DNA from 2 places in the Brevibacillus sp. SKDU10 genome. Region 2 is predicted to be linked to the other one. Evidence: riboswitches for the same ligand, from Rfam matches in the RefSeq annotation. Region 2 holds a riboswitch; the other holds the start of a gene.
The links. A riboswitch is a leader RNA that binds a small molecule or an ion and turns the genes downstream of it on or off. The one in region 2 is predicted to bind thiamine pyrophosphate.

Region 1 (9,524 bases), on a different contig from region 2:
TCCCCTTCATTACGGCTTGACCATTCTTAGCATCCACCTTTAAAACGGTACCGGAGAAAGGAGCCACCACGCTGGATTGAGAGCTTTGCTTCGTTAGCTCCGCTTTTTTTACCTGTAGCTGGTTAATCTGTGCTTGAACGGAAGCAATATCAGTGCTTTTTGGACCTTTTTTATTGAGGGCTAATTCGCTCTGGGACATTTTAAGAGATGATTGCGCTTGGGATAATGAGTCCTTAGCCTTGTCCAATTCAGTGGCAGGAGAAGCACCAGCCTCTACCAATTGTTTGGTACGGTTGTATTCCTTCTGAGCAGAGTCAACCTTTTCTTTCTCTTGACGAACGCGTTCTTCCTGTTGGGCAATCGTTTCAGGTTCTTTGCCTGATTTAACACGATTTAGTTCAGCATGCTGCGAGGCGATTTGCGCATCAATGGATGCAATTTCGCTTGATAGATCGGTTACATCAATACGAGCAATGACTTGATTTGCTGTAACATTGTCACCTTCCTGTACGTTAAATTGCAGCAAAGTCCCATTATTTGGGGAGAAAAGCGTAACCTCTTGCTTCGCCTTAACCATTCCTGATGCCATTACTTTGTTTTCAATGCTTCCTTTTACAACAGGAGTGACGGAAACAGGAAGGCCCGTTGCGTCGACAGCGGTCAATTTCAAATAACCATAGGCGCCGGCGACTAGTACTCCAGCTGCGATAACACCCCACCAACGTTTCTTCATAATAGCCTCCTTAAAAAATTTGTTTACAATGGATTTACGCATCAACTGCTAAATGGTTACAAAAATTTATGCTAATTTAGTAAAACTTTAAGGAATAACAATATTGTAATAATATTTAGAAGAGACTGATTTTTAAATTGACGTGATTCCGTTAAATTCTGCGTGATAGAATAGAGAGGATATCGCGTACAATAATAAACATAGTTTATTATTAGTTGTGCAACTTACGATTCAGGGGGTATTATCGTGACAAAAGCGATCCGTTTTAGTTATGACAAAGCATTGCCATTCGTTTCCGAACACGAAATGAAGCATTTAGAAGCGGCTGTAGGGCTAGCGCATCAACAATTACATGAGGGTACAGGTGCTGGTAGCGACTATCTAGGCTGGGTAGACCTACCGGATACATACGATAAAGAAGAATACGCACGTATTAAAGCGGCGGCAGAAAAAATCAAGGCTGATTCTGATGTATTGCTCGTTATTGGTATCGGAGGCTCCTATCTTGGAGCTAAGGCAGTAATTGATGTACTAGGGCATACATTCTATAACTCTTTAACAAAAGAACAGCGCAAAACACCTGAGATTTATTTCGTGGGTAATAATATTAGCCCTGTCTATTTGACTCACCTTATGCAGGTTATTGAAGGCAAGGAGGTTTCGGTCAACGTTATTTCTAAATCCGGAACCACTACAGAGCCAGCTATTGCTTTCCGTATTTTCCGCGAGTTCATGGAGAAAAAGTATGGCAAGGAAGAAGCCCGTAAACGCATTTACGCAACAACAGATAAAGCGCGCGGGGCTTTGAAGCAAGTAGCGAACGAAGAAGGTTATGAGAGCTTCGTTATTCCAGATAATGTTGGTGGACGCTTCTCTGTATTAACAGCAGTAGGATTGTTGCCTATCGCTGTATCAGGTGCAGATATCGATGCATTGATGAGTGGAGCGCAGGCGGCTCGTCAGCGCTATATGAATCCAGCTCTTGGAGAAAATGAATGCTATCAATATGCTGCTATCCGCAATTGCTTATTGCGCAAAGGGAAGCAGATTGAGATGCTAGTAAGCTATGAACCTCAATTCCATTATTTCAATGAATGGTGGAAGCAGTTGTTTGGAGAGTCTGAAGGGAAGGATGGTCGCGGAATCTTCCCGGCTGCTGCTGATTTCTCTGCTGATCTGCATTCTATGGGGCAATTTATCCAAGACGGCTCGCGTAATTTGTTTGAAACGGTGCTTTCCGTTGCTCAACCAGCTACTGACGTTGAAATCATGCAGGATGCCGCTAATTTAGATGGCTTGAACTTCCTTAGTGGAAAAGGCATGGATTTTGTTAACAAAAAAGCAATGGAAGGCACGATTTTAGCGCACATGGACGGCGGCGTTCCTAACCTTGTAGTTGAATTGCCTGAGCTATCAGCGTATCATATTGGTGAGCTTCTTTATTTCTTTGAAAAAGCATGCGGCATCAGCGGTTATCTGCTAGGTGTGAATCCATTTGATCAGCCTGGCGTAGAGGCTTATAAAGCGAACATGTTCGCACTTCTTGGTAAGCCAGGTTTTGAAAAGCAGAAGGCTGAGCTGGAGGCCCGCTTAAAAGGACAGTAAACCATGTATTTAACTGTAAAGGAAACAGCTGCTTATCTGGATATGCCTGAATGGTTTATACGAGAAAAGATAGCGGAGAGACGTATCCGTGCCGTCCATAATGGCGAGGACTACTTTATTAATAAGGAGCAGTTTACTCATCATATGGAGGAGCTAGAGAGACTGAAGGCTTTCGAAGAGGCGGAAAAATTCGAGCCAATTCCTGAAAGCTATGATTACAAGGACGAAGATTAATAATTTCACATTGATCTACTGGGGGAGTCCTAACTTGCAGGGCTGAGAGGACAGAGCGTGTCTGTTGACCCTTTTTACCTGATCCAGGTCATGCTGGCGAAGGGAAGTGGTTAGATTTGGTGTTGGTGATTTTCCCACTTTTCCTGCGCGGAGAAGTGGGTTTTTTCATTTCTTTGTGTAGAGAGCCAATCGATTCCCCACTCAGTAGATACGAGAAAGGGTGAAGAACAATGAAAAGCTGTTCAGACATCATTGTGATTGGCGGAGGAATTATTGGTTTGTCGATTGCCACGGAACTTGCTCAAGTAGGCATGACTGTTACTCTCATCGAAAAGGGAGTGTTTGGAGGGGAGGCATCCGTTGCAGCGGCGGGAATGCTTGCTCCTTTAAAGGAATTTACGAAGCCGGGGCCGCTTCTTGACATGGGAATACGTTCATTGCAGCTATACAAGAATTGGGTGCTTGAACTGAAGGAGGCTACCGGCATTGATTGCCAGCTATCTACAGCAGGCATTTTGACAGTAGCCATGAGCGATATGGAGGAGGAATGGTTGCAGGAGCGCTACCAGTGGCAAAAGTCTGAAGGTTATGATATCCGATTGTTGTCTGGGAAAGAAGTGCAAAAACACGAGCCGCATTTATCAAAAATGGTACGCCAAGCCATCTATTCTCCACACGAGGCTGACATTAATAACCGTTTGTTATTAGAAGCCCTAGTGATACAAGCCAAAAACCGAAATGTTCGTTTATTCCAAAATACTGCTGTAATCAGATTAAAGCATGCTGGAAGGAAAATGACTGGCGTTGTAACAGATAAAGGGGAGCTGGAAGCTAATCACGTGATTGTAGCAGCCGGGGCGTGGACTGCTGATATCTTACGTCAGGTGGGAGTGGATGTACCTGTCTATCCAGTAAGAGGACAAATCGCGGCGGTTGATTCGAATCATTTGCCTCTTTCCCATGTAGTCTTTGGAAAAAATGGCTATCTAGTGCCTAAGCAGGATAGACGAATTATTGTTGGAGCTACAGAAGATTTAGCCGGCTTTGACCGCTCTTCCACTGTTTATGGTGTATCGAAAGTATTAACGGGGGCAATGTCAATTGTACCAGCGATTTCGGAAGCTCCATTTTTACAGGCTTGGGCAGGATTACGGCCTGCCACGGCTGATGGACATCCTATTTTAGGGCCAGTGCCAAACTGGAGTGGGCTAACGCTAGCCTGCGGACATTACCGGAATGGAATCCTGTTAGCACCGATTACGGCGAAGCTGATCGCTGAATATGTCAGTTCAAATGAAACAGAGCATATGAATCCTTTCTTGCCTAATAGGTTCAGTCTTGTTTCGTACGAGGAAAAATGAGGAGAAGGCGCTCACCCTTTTCATAAAGAATGGGAGTTTGAGGAAGGTTAACAAAAAAAGGAGATGATCGCAGATGAAGCAATGGAAAAATAGATGGCAGCATATGGCGATAGTTGCTTTTACTGTGCTTCTGTTTCCTGTATCTACCTCTTCAGATATCGCATGGGCTCAACTACCATCTCCTGTACCTTCCGAACCGATACAAGGAGCTCTTATTTTGACGATGAATCCCCATGTAATGAAAGCAATCACTCACTACTATGGTTATCCACGAGCCTATGATCTATCCTCAGCCAAGGTAATAGGTGTCTCTCGTCTAACCAATCAGCCTCATTCCTACGAAGCTGTTTTTCAGGTGAAAACCTATGAGGGAAATCATTCACCGCCTTTTGCGATTGAAACGATTAAGCTAGCGGTACACCCAAACGGGGTACAATTGACTGGATATTCTCATCAAGGCGACGAGTGGGAGGAAAAGCGCAAGGCGGAGGAGCAACAGGTACAAAAGGAGTTTGAGGAGTACTTTCAAATGAAACTAGCTGGCTATCAGCAAATCGGATATTACCAAATTGCTCACCAATATCGCGATGAGCCTGATAATGCCTTACTCTTGCTGAATCAGGAATTGCTTTCCCAAAAAGAAGCGATTCAAAAGCAAGTTTATCTATTGCCTATGACCTTTCTTGGTAAACGGGACGGCTACATCTTGTATAAGCGACCAGATGGGCGGCAGATCGTCTATTTCCTGCTTAAGGAGCTAGGGACCTGGAAATTGGATAAGATGAAGCATGTACCTGGTAAGGAAGTTTCGAAAGTCAGCTTGGCATTCGTATAGAATAGCTAAAAAGCCGTCAGTCAACTTGAAATGCTGACGGCTTTTGGAGTGTAAAAACCAGTTTTCATTTATGACTTCTTAGGAAGAAGCGCCGTCCAAAAAGTGTCATTCTCATATCCGAGGCGCCAAATTGCAAAGCCAGCCAGCTTGTACTTTATAGCCAAGCTACGTTTAGCGGCGATACTATATTCATTCTCATACCAGAGGGTATGCCAAACACCATTTTTCATATAGTGCAGATAGGGCGATTTATATGTATCATGCCATGCTGGAACGGCTTGATTTTCCTTTATGATGGCAGGTATATTGCGAAAGCTGACAGCCCTTTTTTTCTCGGTGCTCCACTCGTAGCCATAGCTTGGAATACCCATTAATAGCTTATAGGCTGGTACTTGAGAAACACTATAGCGTACAACATCCTCCACCCAATTGTAGGAGGCAACTGGACCTTCCTCTGACCAAGTTCCATGCTCATCATACGTCATTAGTTGAAGATAGTCGGCCTTGGCACCCAGTGCCTTTAAATCAAAGCCATATACCCAGAAGATAGCAGGGTCATCGTTTGTTTTGGCAGGCACAGAGACGATTAATTGCTTTTTAATCGCATGAAGCTGGTCTGCTAAGCTTCCAACGAACGAGGAATAGGCCTGACGATCTTCGGCCGGAACATTTTCAAAATCAAGATTAGCACCTGACAATTGATTTTGCTGTACGGTGGTAAGGACTTGCTGGATAAAACGCGCTTTATAGTCCTTGTTGGTCAGGATCGAATGGACGATTTCCTTATCAAATAATTTTTTCCCATGATTCGTAATGACTAAAAAGCTACCCTTTTTTGTGTCTTTCGTTAACTGTAACGCTGTTTTAGGCAGGGCTCCTACCAAATAGCCTTCCTTGGTAGCATTATAGTTAAAGAAGGCGACGTCAGAGATTCTATCCTGGTAATGATGCAGGGAGGTATAGGCGGCTAGATCACCTGGATAATTTTCGGCATAATAGCTAACTACCTTTTGTGTAGCCGTTACCTTTTGTGTAGCCGTTACCTTTGGAGTTGCCGATACATTTGAGCCAGTGGCTGCTTCTAGCTGGCTTCCTCCGAGCGTAATTGAAAGTAGCGATAGTGTTAGCAAGATTCGTTTCACAAAAATAAAATTCCTTTCCAAGTAGGTACATGTTGTAAAATGATAGATTTCTTCTTGTATTTCCCTTTCGACACAGGGCATTGGATTCCTTTAAAAGCTACTGGTGGTAAATGATGGATGTTAACTAAATCAAATCGATTTGGAGAAGGCTATACGGATAAGAAGAAAGAAAAGGGGTAGCTTCGATGAAACAAATAGCAAGTCAAATTGAAGGGAAACAAGCGACATACGGTGATCTTATGGAGACGTTGGGGAAAGAAGGCTTTACTTTGTCCAATTGGGAGTATAGAAGTGGCTTTTTGGACCGCAAGCTCGATGATAAAGGCATGGTTTTCTTACGTTTACCTGTACAGGTAGTGAGCGGCGAGCTGGATCAACCTGAAGCTGTTTTACGCTTTGAACAACCATTTGTCCTGAAGCATATCTATCAAACCGGCTCTGATGATGATATTGATTATGCAGCCGCTTCGGTCGTTTCCTCCATGTTTAATCAGTTTCAAGAGCCCATTCATAAAGATGCGGATATTGAATCGACATACATTATACAGGCTGAAGAACTGTTGAACAGATTAGAGCAGACGATATTTGCGGGAGAATGAGGAAAAGAGAAATCCTCGACCTTTTGTAAAATAGTTGCTAACTCATTTGCTGATAGCTACTTGCAATAGTATGATGAATATGAAATCAAGGTTATCGCAAAAGAGAAAGGATTTTAACGAAATGAAAATCGCAACGGTTTTACGTAATGATGATCATACACGCCAGGTGGATATAAGATTGCGTGAAAAGCTGGCTGCTTCCACTTCGCGTTCCTATCGTTTTTTAGATGCCAATAGTCAAGAAAAACCGGATATGGTTTTGTCTATTGGAGGTGACGGAACCATGCTGGAAGCTGTTCATCAATATGGATTTGAGCCGCATTATATTGGGATTCATACGGGCCATTTGGGATTTTATGCGGACTGGCATCCTGATCAATTGGATGAATTTGCTGAGGCCTTGGAACAGGTAGATCCTTTAATAGCCGAATATCCAACTGTTTCCTGCCAAATTCGCACCAAGGATGGACAACTATTGGAGAAGTGGGCACTAAATGAGCTAGTCATTCGCAATGCCAGCCTTTCTTCCTTGGTAGTCTCCGTTTTTATTAATGGGGAAGAATTTGAACATTTTCGCGGAGACGGTCTTATTATTTCATCGCCTTCAGGTAGCACTGCTTATAATAAAGCGGTGGATGGTGCCTTGCTACATCCTTCCCTAGAGGCAATCCAGCTAGCAGAAATTGCTTCCATCAATAATCAATCCTATCGGACGATAAACAGCGCACTAGTTTTACCTAAGCACCATCAGGTAGAGCTGATTATTATGAATCCTGAAATCATGCTTGGCATGGATCGAGAGCAGGGCGTTTGGAAAAATGTTGATTCAATCACCTGTCGTGTCGGTCCTCAAAAGGTCAAATTTGCTCGATACAAGCGTCTAACCTTTTGGGATCGTGTGCGTAAAGCTTTTATTCATGGTTAATATTTCAAAAAATTGGTTTTTGGTCTTTACAAGTTCCCCTTCTTTGCCGATATAATTATAAGAGATATCAATTTCATTTACGTTAAAGATAATTAGAGGATGGGTGAACGAATGAGAAAGAATAGGTTTTATAAGATATTTGGATTGGGTTTAGCTATTTGTATGGCTTTTGGCATGCCGACTACTTCCGTTTTGGAAGCCGCTACTAAGTCTGCAACCAAGCCTGCCGAGAAGGTTCTGTCTTCTTTGAAGATTTCAGCCAATACTTTGGCGCTTGAAGCCGGGAACACTAAATCACTTACTTTAAGTGCGCAATATACAGACAAAAAAACTGCTTCTGTCACTTCCAAGGCAGCATGGAGTACGTCAAACAGCTCGGTAGCAACGGTTACTAACGGTAGAGTAAAAGCTGTAGGAGCGGGAACAGCGGTAATTACAGCCAGCTATATGGGCAAATCAATTACCACGTCTGTAACGGTATCTAAAAAGCTAAAAACATTGGAAGTAAGCTCGAAAAAAGTGGATTTGCTTCGAAATGATTCGAAAAAAGTTTCTGTGACAGCTGTTTATACGGATTCCTCCAAGGAAAATGTTACAGATAAAGTAACTTGGCAGGTAAAAGGTAATGCAGTTACTGTTGATAAAGGATTAATTAAACCAAAAGAAGCGGGTTCAGCTACTGTAACAGCAAGCTTTGGTAACAAAAAGGCAACTGTAAGCGTACAAGTCGACCAAATGAATAAATTAGTGGTTACGACACAGCAGCTACACCTGTTCAAAGACGATGATGATTTTGAGATAAAAGCTACTGCTATCTACAAAGCAGGATCAAACGAGGATGTTACCTCTAAAGCAACATGGACAAGCAATAATACGGATATCGTGACAGTTAAAAACGGAAAAATTATTCCGCGCAAGGCCGGTAAAGCAATTGTTAAGGTGAAATTCGGTAACAAGAACGTAAACATTACAGTGAATGTTTACTAAGAAGAGCATCTCGATAAAGTAAAAAAGAATCCCCTTTACATTACCTGTGTGAGTAGCATAACGGTAAGCGGTAAAGGGGATTTTTCATGGGCAATAAATAAACCTCAGTCCAGCAAATAGGACTAAGGCTATTTGTGATTGAGTAGTCAAATTTTATGGAATGGCTACCTTCATATCCTTTGGGCTTTTGTCGTATCTACGGGGTTTCAATAATCGCTACAGGCCTTGTCCAAGCTCCACTTGCTTTGTTGATTTTAATGGGAAAACAACTGATTTTGAAGCCATAAGGTGTCGGGATTTTATCTAGGTTAGCCAGCTTTTCGATTTGGCAATATTCTTTATCTCTTCCAACGTAATGAGCTGCCCAGAGAAGTCCTTCCCGTGGCTTTTGCTTGTAATTCGCTGCTTGAATAGTAAGGGGGATGTCCCAGCCCCAGCCGTCAGTACCCATGACCTTGATTCCTTGCTCGATAAGCCAGCAAGTTGCTTCTGCAGATACGCCAACATGAATGTAAGCATAGTTGTCATCCATAATTTTTTTATCAGCATCGGAACGAATTAACACAATATCATATGGTTTTAGCTGATAATCCATTTCCTTTAGCTTTTGAATCAGGTCACTTGTCGTAATTTCATAACCGGATTCCTTGTCACTAAAATCAAATACAACACCGTCTGCAAAAAACCATTCTAGTGGTAACTCATCAATGGTTTTGGAAGGTTTACCTTCTGAAGTCGGCCAGTAATGCCAAGGGGCGTCAACATGTGTTCCTGAATGAGTATTTGCGGTCACTGTCTCCGTTGCCCAAGCTTTTTTCTCTGGAAAGTCTCCAGGGGTAAGACCTAAAATATGCGCTGCCTGAATGGCACCTTCCTCATGGGAGGAATAATCAATTTTTGCCGGTAAGGGCTCTTTTATGGTAGGACTTAGGGTAACGCTTAAATCAATAAATTGTGGTTTAGCCATAAAATCCTCCTCTGGTCACAGATATTCAAATGTTTTTCTGCAAGCACATGTGTGGAAAATGATCCTACTAATTTTTCCTCCATTTGACAATGACGACATGGTGAATTATGTTTAAACCAGATTATTTTGTTGCCTT
Region 2 (9,524 bases):
ATGTCATTGTAACCCGGGGGTAAATATACTTTTACTTGGCGTGGTGCATCTAGGTACTTGCTGGTAAGTTCTTCTTTGATGATGGTTCGTTTTAGGATGTCTGACATCGAATGAAAACCTCCCGACAATTATTCTATCGTTTTAACAAATTGTAATTAAGGTCTTGCAAAAAAATGATACAGAACTTATCATTGATAATAACAGGAACAAGTAAACCCCTGTAATGACTATATTATAACACAAAAAACAGAGTCATGAACTGAAATATAACAGTTGAAATAACTTTTATATGGTTCACATATACAGGGCTTTCGTATCTTCCGAAAAATGTAATTTTACTCCAAACAAAACTCCGTTAATGAGGTGAGCTAAATGACTGTATCTACTGCTGTAGAACATATCGGTCACAATGAGCCATTGCAAATTCTGGCTCCGGATGGAACTGTTGTTAATCCTGAAATGATGCCTAAGCTTTCTGATGAAGAGCTTCGTGAAATTATGCGTCGCATGGTTTTCACTCGTGTTTGGGACCAACGTGCAATTAGTTTGCAACGTCAAGGTCGTCTGGGCTTCGTAGCTCCAGTTTCTGGGCAAGAGGCTACTATGGTAGGTTCTGAATTTGCTTTGAGCAAAGAAGACTTTATCCTACCAAGCTACCGTGACCTTCCACAAATGGTATGGCATGGTGTTCCTATGTACCAAGTATTCTTGTGGTCCCGCGGTCACATCGAAGGTGGACGTTACCCTGACGGTGTAAACGTATTGATGCCACAAATTATCATTGCGGCACAATGTACACAAGCTACTGGTGTAGCAATGGGCTTTAAGCTTCGCGGAGAAAAGAAAGTAGCAATCAACTACTTCGGTGATGGTGCAACTTCTCAAGGTGACTTCTATGAAGCTATGAACTATGCTGGTGTATACAACCTACCAGTTATCTTCTTTAACCAAAACAATGGTTACGCAATCTCCCTGCCGTTTGCTAAGCAAACAAAATCCGAAAACATCGCTGTTAAATCCGTAGCAGCTGGTATTTCTAGCGCTCGCATTGATGGTATGGACGTTCTTGCAGTTGTAAAAGCAACACAAGTTGCAAGAGAACGCGGCATTAACGGTGGAGGAGCTACATTGATCGAAGCTCTTACATACCGTTTCGGTCCTCACTCCATGTCTGGTGATGATCCAACTCGTTACCGTACTGGTGAAGAGCAATCCGAATGGGAACAAAAAGATCCATTAATTCGTTTCCGTAAATTCCTAGAAGCAAAAGGACTATGGAGCGAGCAAGATGAAGAGGCAGTAATCGAAGAGGCAAAAGCCCATGTTGCTGAGCAAATCAAGAAAGCTGACGAAACAGCAAAAATGAAAGTTTCTGAGCTTATTGATGTGATGTTCGAGACTTTGCCTCCACACCTAGAAGAACAAAAAGCAGAATATCTGGCAAAGGAGTCGAAGTAAGCCATGGCAAATTTGACAATGATTCAAGCCATTACTGATGCGATGCGTATTGAATTGGCACGCGACCCTCAAGTTCTAGTATTTGGGGAAGACGTGGGTAATAATGGCGGTGTATTCCGTGCAACAGAAAATCTGCAAAAAGAGTTTGGCGAAGATCGCGTATTTGATACACCTCTAGCTGAATCTGGATTTGGTGGATTGGCAGTAGGTCTTGGTATCAACGGATTCCGTCCAGTTGTTGAGATTCAATTCTTTGGTTTCGTTTTTGAAACAATTGATGCGATCGCAACTCAAGCTGCTCGCATGCGTTACCGTTCTGGTGGAAAATTCACTAGCCCAATCGTATTCCGCTCTCCATTTGGTGGAGGCGTAAAAACCCCTGAGTTGCATTCTGACTCACTAGAAGGTATCTTCCTTCAAACACCAGGTGTGAAAGTAGTAATCCCATCTAATCCTTACGATGCAAAAGGTCTATTGATCTCCGCGATTCGCGATAACGATCCGGTAATCTTCCTTGAGCATATGAAACTATATCGTTCCTTCCGTCAAGAAGTACCAGAAGGCGAATATACAATTCCATTGGGTAAAGCAAACATCGTTCGTGAGGGTACAGATGTAACGATCATCACTTACGGTGCAATGGTTCAAACAAGCATGAAAGCTGCCGAAGAATTAGAAAAACAAGGTAAAAGCGTTGAAGTTATCGACTTGCGCACCTTATCTCCATTAGATATGGAAACAATCCTTGCTTCCGTACAAAAAACAAATCGTGCAATCGTTGTGCAAGAAGCACAACGCACTGCCGGTGTCGCTGCTGAAATCATCGCGCAAATCAACGAAAAAGCTATCTTACATCTAGAAGCGCCTGTTCTTCGTATCGCACCTCCAGATTCCGTGTTCCCGTTTGCACAAGCAGAAGATGCTTGGTTGCCTGATGTAAAAGGTGTTATTGACGGCGTGAACCGCGTATTGGAGTTCTAAGATTCGTATAATCAATGGCGGAAAGTAAGCTTTCCGCCTTCTTTCTCGAAATCGATAGGAGGGAATTATAGTGGCACGATTTGAATATAAATTGCCAGAAACTGGTGAAGGTATCCACGAAGGTGAAATTGCAAAGTGGCATGTAGCTGTGGGAGATACAATTGAAGAGGATCAAGTTATCCTAGAAGTACAAAATGATAAATCCATGGTAGAACTACCATCTCCTGTTGCAGGTAAAGTACTTGAGATCAATGTGAGTGAAGGTACTGTTTCTACAGTAGGTGACACACTATGTGTTATTGAAGTAGAAGGTGCATTGCCTGAAGGTGCAGATCATGGACATGGTGGCGAAAGCGCAGCACCTGCTCAAGAAGCTCCTAAAGCTACTGAAGCACCAGCGGCGGCTGCAGCACCAGCTGTTGCTCAAGGCGGAGCTCCAATTGATCGCAAGCATGTACTTGCTACTCCTTCCGTGCGTAAATACGCTCGTGAAAAGAACATCGATTTGGCGCTTGTACCAGGTACAGGCGGTAAAGTTGGTCGAATTACCAAAGCTGATGTAGATGCATATCTTGCTGGTGGCGCTACAGCACCTGCTCAAGCAGCAGCACCGCAAGCAGCAGCAGCACCAACTGCTTCTCAAGCAGCAGCAGCAACACCTACACAACACTACGCTCCACAAGCTTTCGAATTAGAAGAGCGCGTACCTTTGAAAGGTATCCGTAAAGCTATTTCTAAAGCAATGGTTAAATCTAAATACACAGCTCCACACGTTACTTTGTTTGACGAAGTAGACGTTACTGGCTTGGTTAACCTACGTAAAGAAGGTAAACCACTAGCTATGGAACAAGGAATTAAATTAACTTACCTTCCATTCATTGTAAAAGCAGTAGTGGCTGGTTTGAAAAAATTCCCAATCCTTAACACTTCTATGGATGATGAAACACAAGAAATCATCTTCAAAAAGTACTATAATATTGGTATTGCAACATCTACAGAAGACGGCTTGCTCGTACCTGTAGTTAAAGGCGCAGATCGTAAATCCATCTTCGAAATCTCTGCTGAGATTAACGAATTAGCTGGTAAAGCTCGTGACCGTAAAGCATCTGCCGATGAAATGAAAGGTTCTACTTTCAGCATCACAAACATCGGTTCTGCTGGTGGAATGTTCTTCACTCCAGTGATCAACCATCCTGAAGTAGCTATTTTGGGTGTAGGTCGCATTGAAGAGAAACCAGTAGTGAAAAACGGTGAGATTGTTGTTGCACCAGTCTTAGCGTTGTCTCTAAGCTTTGACCACCGTCTAATCGATGGAGATCCAGCGCAACGTTTCATGAACTATATCAAAAAGCTTCTGGAGAACCCAACACTATTGGTTATGGAGGGATAACAACATGGTAGTAGGAGAATTCGTAGAAGAAATTGACGTAGTAGTCATCGGGGCAGGTCCTGGTGGTTATGTCGCAGCAATCCGCGCAGCTCAATTGGGGAAAAGCGTAGTTGTAGTAGAACGTGGTAACGTAGGTGGCGTATGCTTGAACGTGGGTTGTATCCCATCAAAAGCCCTTATCCACGCTTCTCACGTTTATGAAAATGCACAGCATGGTGCTAGCATGGGTATTACCATGGAAAACGTAAAAGTTGACTATGCTAAAGTACAAGAATGGAAAAGCGGCATCGTGAAACAATTGACTGGCGGGGTTGCTTCCTTGTTCAAAGGAAACAAAATACGTCTAGTTTCTGGGGAAGCGTTCTTCTTGTCTGAGAATGAAATCAGCGTTTATAACGATAATGAGTCCCTTAAATTCAAGTTCAACAATGCGATTATCGCGACCGGTTCTCGTCCGTTCGAACTTCCAGCGTTTAAATGGAGCAAGCGAGTATTGTCCTCTACTGAGGTATTAAGTCTTGGCGAAATTCCAAAACGCATGGTAGTTATCGGTGGTGGATACATCGGGGTTGAGCTAGGTACAGTTCTTGCTAAATTTGGTACAGAACTTACAATCCTTGAGGGTGCAGACCATATCCTACCTGGATTTGAACAAGACATGACTCGTCTAGTTGAACGTCGTTTGAAAAAACACAACGTGAAAATTCATACCAAAGCTCTTGCAAAAGGCGTGGAAGAATCAGAAAACGGTGTAGTCGTAAAAGCAGAAGTAAAAGGAGAAGAAATGTCCTTTGAAGCTGATTACGTACTAGTTACTGTTGGCCGTAAGCCTAACACAAATGATATCGGTCTTGAAGCGATCGGCGTGAAAATGAACGAGCGCGGATTGATCGAAGTAGATAAACAAGGTCGTACAAGTCTACCACACATCTTCGCGATTGGTGACATTGTTCCAGGTCTTGCGCTAGCTCACAAAGCTTCTTATGAAGGTAAAGTGGCTGCTGAGGCAATTGCGGGACATGCGGCTGAAGTGGATTACAAGTGCATTCCTTCTGTTGTATTCTCCGATCCAGAAATGTCCAGTGTGGGTATCTCTGAAAGAGAAGCAAAAGAACAAGGTCTAGATGTAGTTGTAGGTCGTTTCCCTTATGCTGCTAACGGACGTGCTCTATCTGTTAATGCCGGCGAAGGATTTGCAAAAATCATTGCTGACAAAGAAACAGGAGTAGTTCTAGGTGCACAATTCGTTGGGGAAGATGCTTCTAACATCGTATCTGAAGTAGCTTTGGCTATTGAGATGGGTGCTACATTGGAAGATATCGAGCTAACTATCCATGCTCACCCAACTTTGGGCGAAGTAACATTGGAAGCTGCAGAAATGGCGCTTGGTCGTCCGATCCACGTAGTGGTAAAATAATTATTCTCTATAGAAAAGGGTTGCTGGAATAGACCAGCAACCTTTTTTCTTTACTCGTAAAAGAAGGTTATATTAGCTTGCAAGAAAAAGATAAGAGTGTGTACAAACATACCGAGTATTACAAGCTAATAAAAGAGCTCAGGTATACATTTTAGAGCCAGAGCGTTTAAACTCTTCTGCCTTTTGAGAAAGCCCTGTTTCAATGAGAGAATCTTCAAGACTTGGTGTACTTTTATCCGACAATTGACTGTTATCAACCATTCCTTTTAATTCATGACTAATTTTCATGCTGCAAAATTTCGGTCCACACATCGAGCAAAAATGCGCTGTTTTAGCTGGTTCAGCGGGAAGAGCTTCATCATGATAATCGCGTGCTCGCTCGGGATCTAATGATAAATGAAATTGATCGTGCCAGCGAAATTCAAATCGTGCTTTTGACATCGCATCATCCCATGCTTGAGCAAGGGGATGACCTTTTGCTAGATCGGCGGCATGCGCTGCGATTTTATAGGCGATGACCCCTTCTTTTACATCATGCTTATTAGGCAGTCCTAAATGTTCTTTCGGCGTTACATAGCATAGCATCGCAGTACCAAACCAGCCAATCATAGCAGCACCAATGGCAGAGGTAATGTGATCATATCCGGGGGCAATATCAGTTGTAAGCGGCCCTAACGTATAGAAGGGAGCCTCCTGACAAATATCCTGCTGAATGTCTACGTTTTCTTTAATCTTGTGCATGGGAACATGTCCCGGCCCTTCGATCATGACCTGAACATCATACTCCCAGGCCATTTTCGTTAGTTCACCCAAGGTTTCCAATTCCGCCATTTGAGCAGCATCATTGGCATCCGCAATGGACCCCGGCCGCAGACCATCCCCTAAGGAGAGTGAGATATCGTAAGCACTTGCAATTTCACAAATCTCACGGAAATGTGTATACAAGAAATTCTCCTGATGATAGGTAAGACACCAAGAGGCCATAATGGAACCTCCTCGCGAAACGATTCCTGTCACACGATTCATGGTAAGAGGGATGTAACGAAGCAAGAGTCCAGCATGCACTGTGAAGTAGTCCACACCTTGTTCTGCTTGCTCGATTAACGTATCCCGGTATAATTCCCAGGATAAATTCTCTGGTTGTCCTCCCGCTTTCTCCAAAGCTTGATACAATGGTACAGTTCCGACTGGTACAGGAGCATTCCGTAAAATCCATTCACGTGTCGTGTGAATATTTTTACCGGTCGATAAATCCATTATGGTATCCGCTCCCCAGCGAATTGCCCAGACCATTTTTTCAACTTCATCTTCTATGGAGGAAAGAACAGCCGAATTTCCAATATTAGCGTTTATTTTTACCAAAAATTGCTTGCCAATAAGCATAGGCTCTAGCTCGGGGTGATTTATATTAGCTGGCAATATGGCGCGTCCACTGGCAATTTCTTGACGTACTACCTCTGGCTTTATTCCCTCACGTATCGCTGCGAATTCCATTTCAGGTGTAATGATGCCTTTACGTGCATAATGAAGCTGAGTGACGCGTTTTCCTCTACGTGCTCGCAGAGGTGGACGATTTTCAAATTCTTGAACAGGAAGCGAGTTAGCATCCTTTGATTTTGTAGGGGCAAGATTTTTGGAGGCCCCGTATGTTTCTGTGTCATTGCGTTCTAAAATCCAAGGAGAGCGGAGTGGTGCAAGACCTTTGCTTAGATCAATCGTTTCAAACAGTGTTTCATCTGTGTAGGGTCCGCTCGTATCATACACTTGCAAAGGAGCATTTGGAGTAACGCGTCCTTGCTGATCAACAGTAGGAGAAAGCATAATTTCACGAAACGGAACCAGTAGATCAGGCCTTGAGCCTGTCACATATCTCTTGCGACTTGCTGGAAAAAAAGACGGAGTTGATAAAATAGACATTGCTATACCTCCCAACATCATTTGGCAACTAGCTAGGGACGGTAGGAGCGACAAACTAAAAAGAGCCATACAGCAAAGGCTGACGGCTCTTATCCATACAAAATAAACATGCTGAAATAAACGAAGTCATTCGTATGGGATCGTTTCCTACGCTGGCATTATCCAGATCAGGTTTCACGGTCGGTAGCAGAGTTCTCCACCCTCTCAGCCTGGCTTCATCCAAGCTCCCGTATCCATATGTAGTTGCCCTTCTACCATATCATATGGAAAAATGTGGGTCAATAGGACTGATGGAACGTTATGTGTGGGAAAAATAAACAAAACCGCCAATCCGGCCAGGGACAGGCGGTTTGTTAAGCAGAGGGTTATCCTTCGCGTGTTTTAACTTGACGGGAATGATTCTTTTGCTTTACCTTTTTGGTTCCTGGCAAAGGTTCCCCGGTTTGTTCTAAGCCTTGAAATTGGTTATTATATGTTTGATGCGGATTTTCTACTAAGAAATCATCTTTTGCCATCCTTATCAGCTCCTTCGTGATTAGTATGGGAGGGAAATTGGTATCACATGCATTGGGAAGTGTTTGTAACGCTGTGAATTATAGTTAAACAGGAGAGGACAGATTTTTATGAAAAAAAGATCGATGTTTATGGCAGTGCTCGCTAGCTTATTACTTGTAACAGGCTGTAGTGGAAATCAATCAAATACGACGCCTATTGAACAAGCCCAAGATATAAAGGTTAATCAGATAGATCTCACAGCGGAGCTCAAGTTTACAGAGCAAGCTATGATTGGGAAAACGACACTAGCTCAGATGGAAAAAATATATGGACCTGCTGTAGAAAAAAAGACCATTAAAAGTAATTTTCGTACCAATTTAAAATCAGAGAATGGACCAAATCCAGAAGTAGAGCAAGAAGTAGCTTTTATCAAGATCAATCCATTAACAGGGGCAAAATGGAATAAGGCCTACCCCTTATATTTTACCAAAACGGCTGACCCTACATTAGTAGCTGCCCAAGTGATGTTAAAACGCGGAGATTTGATGAAAAATCTTGAGTCTAAAAAGCAACTAACCCTAGAAGATATCAAAAAGGTATATGGAGCGCCAACACGCGACCTAGGAAGAGTTCTGGAGTATTATGATTTCAAAAATAAAGCTGTTCTGCATGTCATTCTAACGGACAATAATCAAATTTCCACTATGCTAACCCATTATGGATTGTTGTATGCGGACAAGCAAGAGGATATGATTGAGAATGAAAATATCATTAAGCGTTTGAGTCAGGAACAAGGATCAGCATCTAAGTAAAAACGGCCAGAAGCCTTTATAAGAGTCATAACCTATAAAGCCGTGGCGAATGGAGGGATCATCATGCCAACCTTGATTGCACCCGTATTTAATACCATAACAGATAAACCACTTCGCATACAGCTAAGTGAGGATTTCTTTCTGGTATCCGGCTTTGAGCCCTTGTATAAGATTTGTCATGAGCGCTTGCGTCCACAGATGAACGAGAATCGGCTTCATTTTGAAGAAAAGGTAAAACCAAACTCATTGTTTCTCTATGCAGAGTATCCTACCTTAAAAGTAAAAGAGGATCGTCCTTTTATAGCTGAAATAGAGAATCGCTTAAACATGGCGAATGGAGAAGGGGTTTGTTCGATCCCTTATCTATTAACAATGGAAGAAAATCGGTATGGGATTAATTATTTAAAACGCTCATTAGATGGTCCTAAGTTTATATATACCGATCAAATAGAGGGATTGTTCAAGCGTCTAATGAATGCAGATATCTCGTTTCCAACCGTTCCGTATCGCAGATATTTATTAGCTTTAGAAAAGAAATCGTTGGAGGATGAGTTGTTAGATTTATGGATTGCTTTGGAGTCTTTGTTTGTACCAGATGGTAAAAAGGGAGAGATTACGTACAAGGTGCGAACAAGAATTGCTTATTATCTGGGGCAAACACCTGAAGAAAGGATTAGGATTGCCAATTTTATTAAAAACTCCTACAACCATCGTTCTGAAGTGGTTCATAGCGGTAAGGATTTAGGTAATACAATCAAAGAAGAAATACAGATATTACGTCAGATTGCCAGAGCTACCCTTATTAATTTAGCTCTAGAAAAAACCAAACTACAAAAGCTGAGGGAACAACTAGACAATTTGGTGCTAACTGGCAGAACATATAAAGAGGAATTTTCACCTGCTTATTTTGAACATATTGTCTTGCCCTAGAAATGAATTAAACAGGGGAATAGCAGGGGGAACCTTCTTAAATAGAAAAGCAGCTACTCGTTTTCTAGGAGTGGCTGCTTTTTTTAAAACTAAACAAACGAATAAAGACATAGGCTTGCTTTGT

Region 1: linked by a shared signal. The riboswitch ahead of thiO (glycine oxidase ThiO) and the one ahead of thiC (phosphomethylpyrimidine synthase ThiC) in region 2 are both predicted to bind thiamine pyrophosphate.

Annotation. Positions count from the first base shown of each region.
Region 1 is NZ_LSSO01000186.1:80,086-89,609, reverse strand. Features, by position in the region: gene AYJ08_RS18235 (efflux RND transporter periplasmic adaptor subunit) at 1-733, opposite strand, end outside; gene AYJ08_RS18230 (glucose-6-phosphate isomerase) at 980-2,338, shown strand; gene AYJ08_RS18225 (excisionase family DNA-binding protein) at 2,342-2,572, shown strand; TPP riboswitch at 2,583-2,694, shown strand; gene thiO (glycine oxidase ThiO) at 2,803-3,933, shown strand; gene AYJ08_RS18215 (DUF3888 domain-containing protein) at 4,007-4,768, shown strand; gene AYJ08_RS18210 (glycosyl hydrolase family 18 protein) at 4,837-5,910, opposite strand; gene AYJ08_RS18205 (YugN family protein) at 6,096-6,509, shown strand; gene AYJ08_RS18200 (NAD kinase) at 6,631-7,434, shown strand; gene AYJ08_RS18195 (Ig-like domain-containing protein) at 7,546-8,421, shown strand; gene AYJ08_RS18190 (cyclase family protein) at 8,618-9,388, opposite strand.
Region 2 is NZ_LSSO01000009.1:1,439-10,962, forward strand. Features, by position in the region: gene AYJ08_RS01340 (alpha/beta hydrolase) at 1-107, opposite strand, end outside; gene pdhA (pyruvate dehydrogenase (acetyl-transferring) E1 component subunit alpha) at 373-1,458, shown strand; gene AYJ08_RS01350 (alpha-ketoacid dehydrogenase subunit beta) at 1,462-2,439, shown strand; gene AYJ08_RS01355 (dihydrolipoamide acetyltransferase family protein) at 2,510-3,829, shown strand; gene lpdA (dihydrolipoyl dehydrogenase) at 3,834-5,246, shown strand; gene thiC (phosphomethylpyrimidine synthase ThiC) at 5,385-7,163, opposite strand; TPP riboswitch at 7,288-7,404, opposite strand; gene AYJ08_RS01370 (small acid-soluble spore protein P) at 7,529-7,678, opposite strand; gene AYJ08_RS01375 (peptidylprolyl isomerase) at 7,787-8,470, shown strand; gene AYJ08_RS01380 (HEPN domain-containing protein) at 8,534-9,400, shown strand; gene AYJ08_RS01385 (low molecular weight protein-tyrosine-phosphatase) at 9,524-9,524, opposite strand, start outside.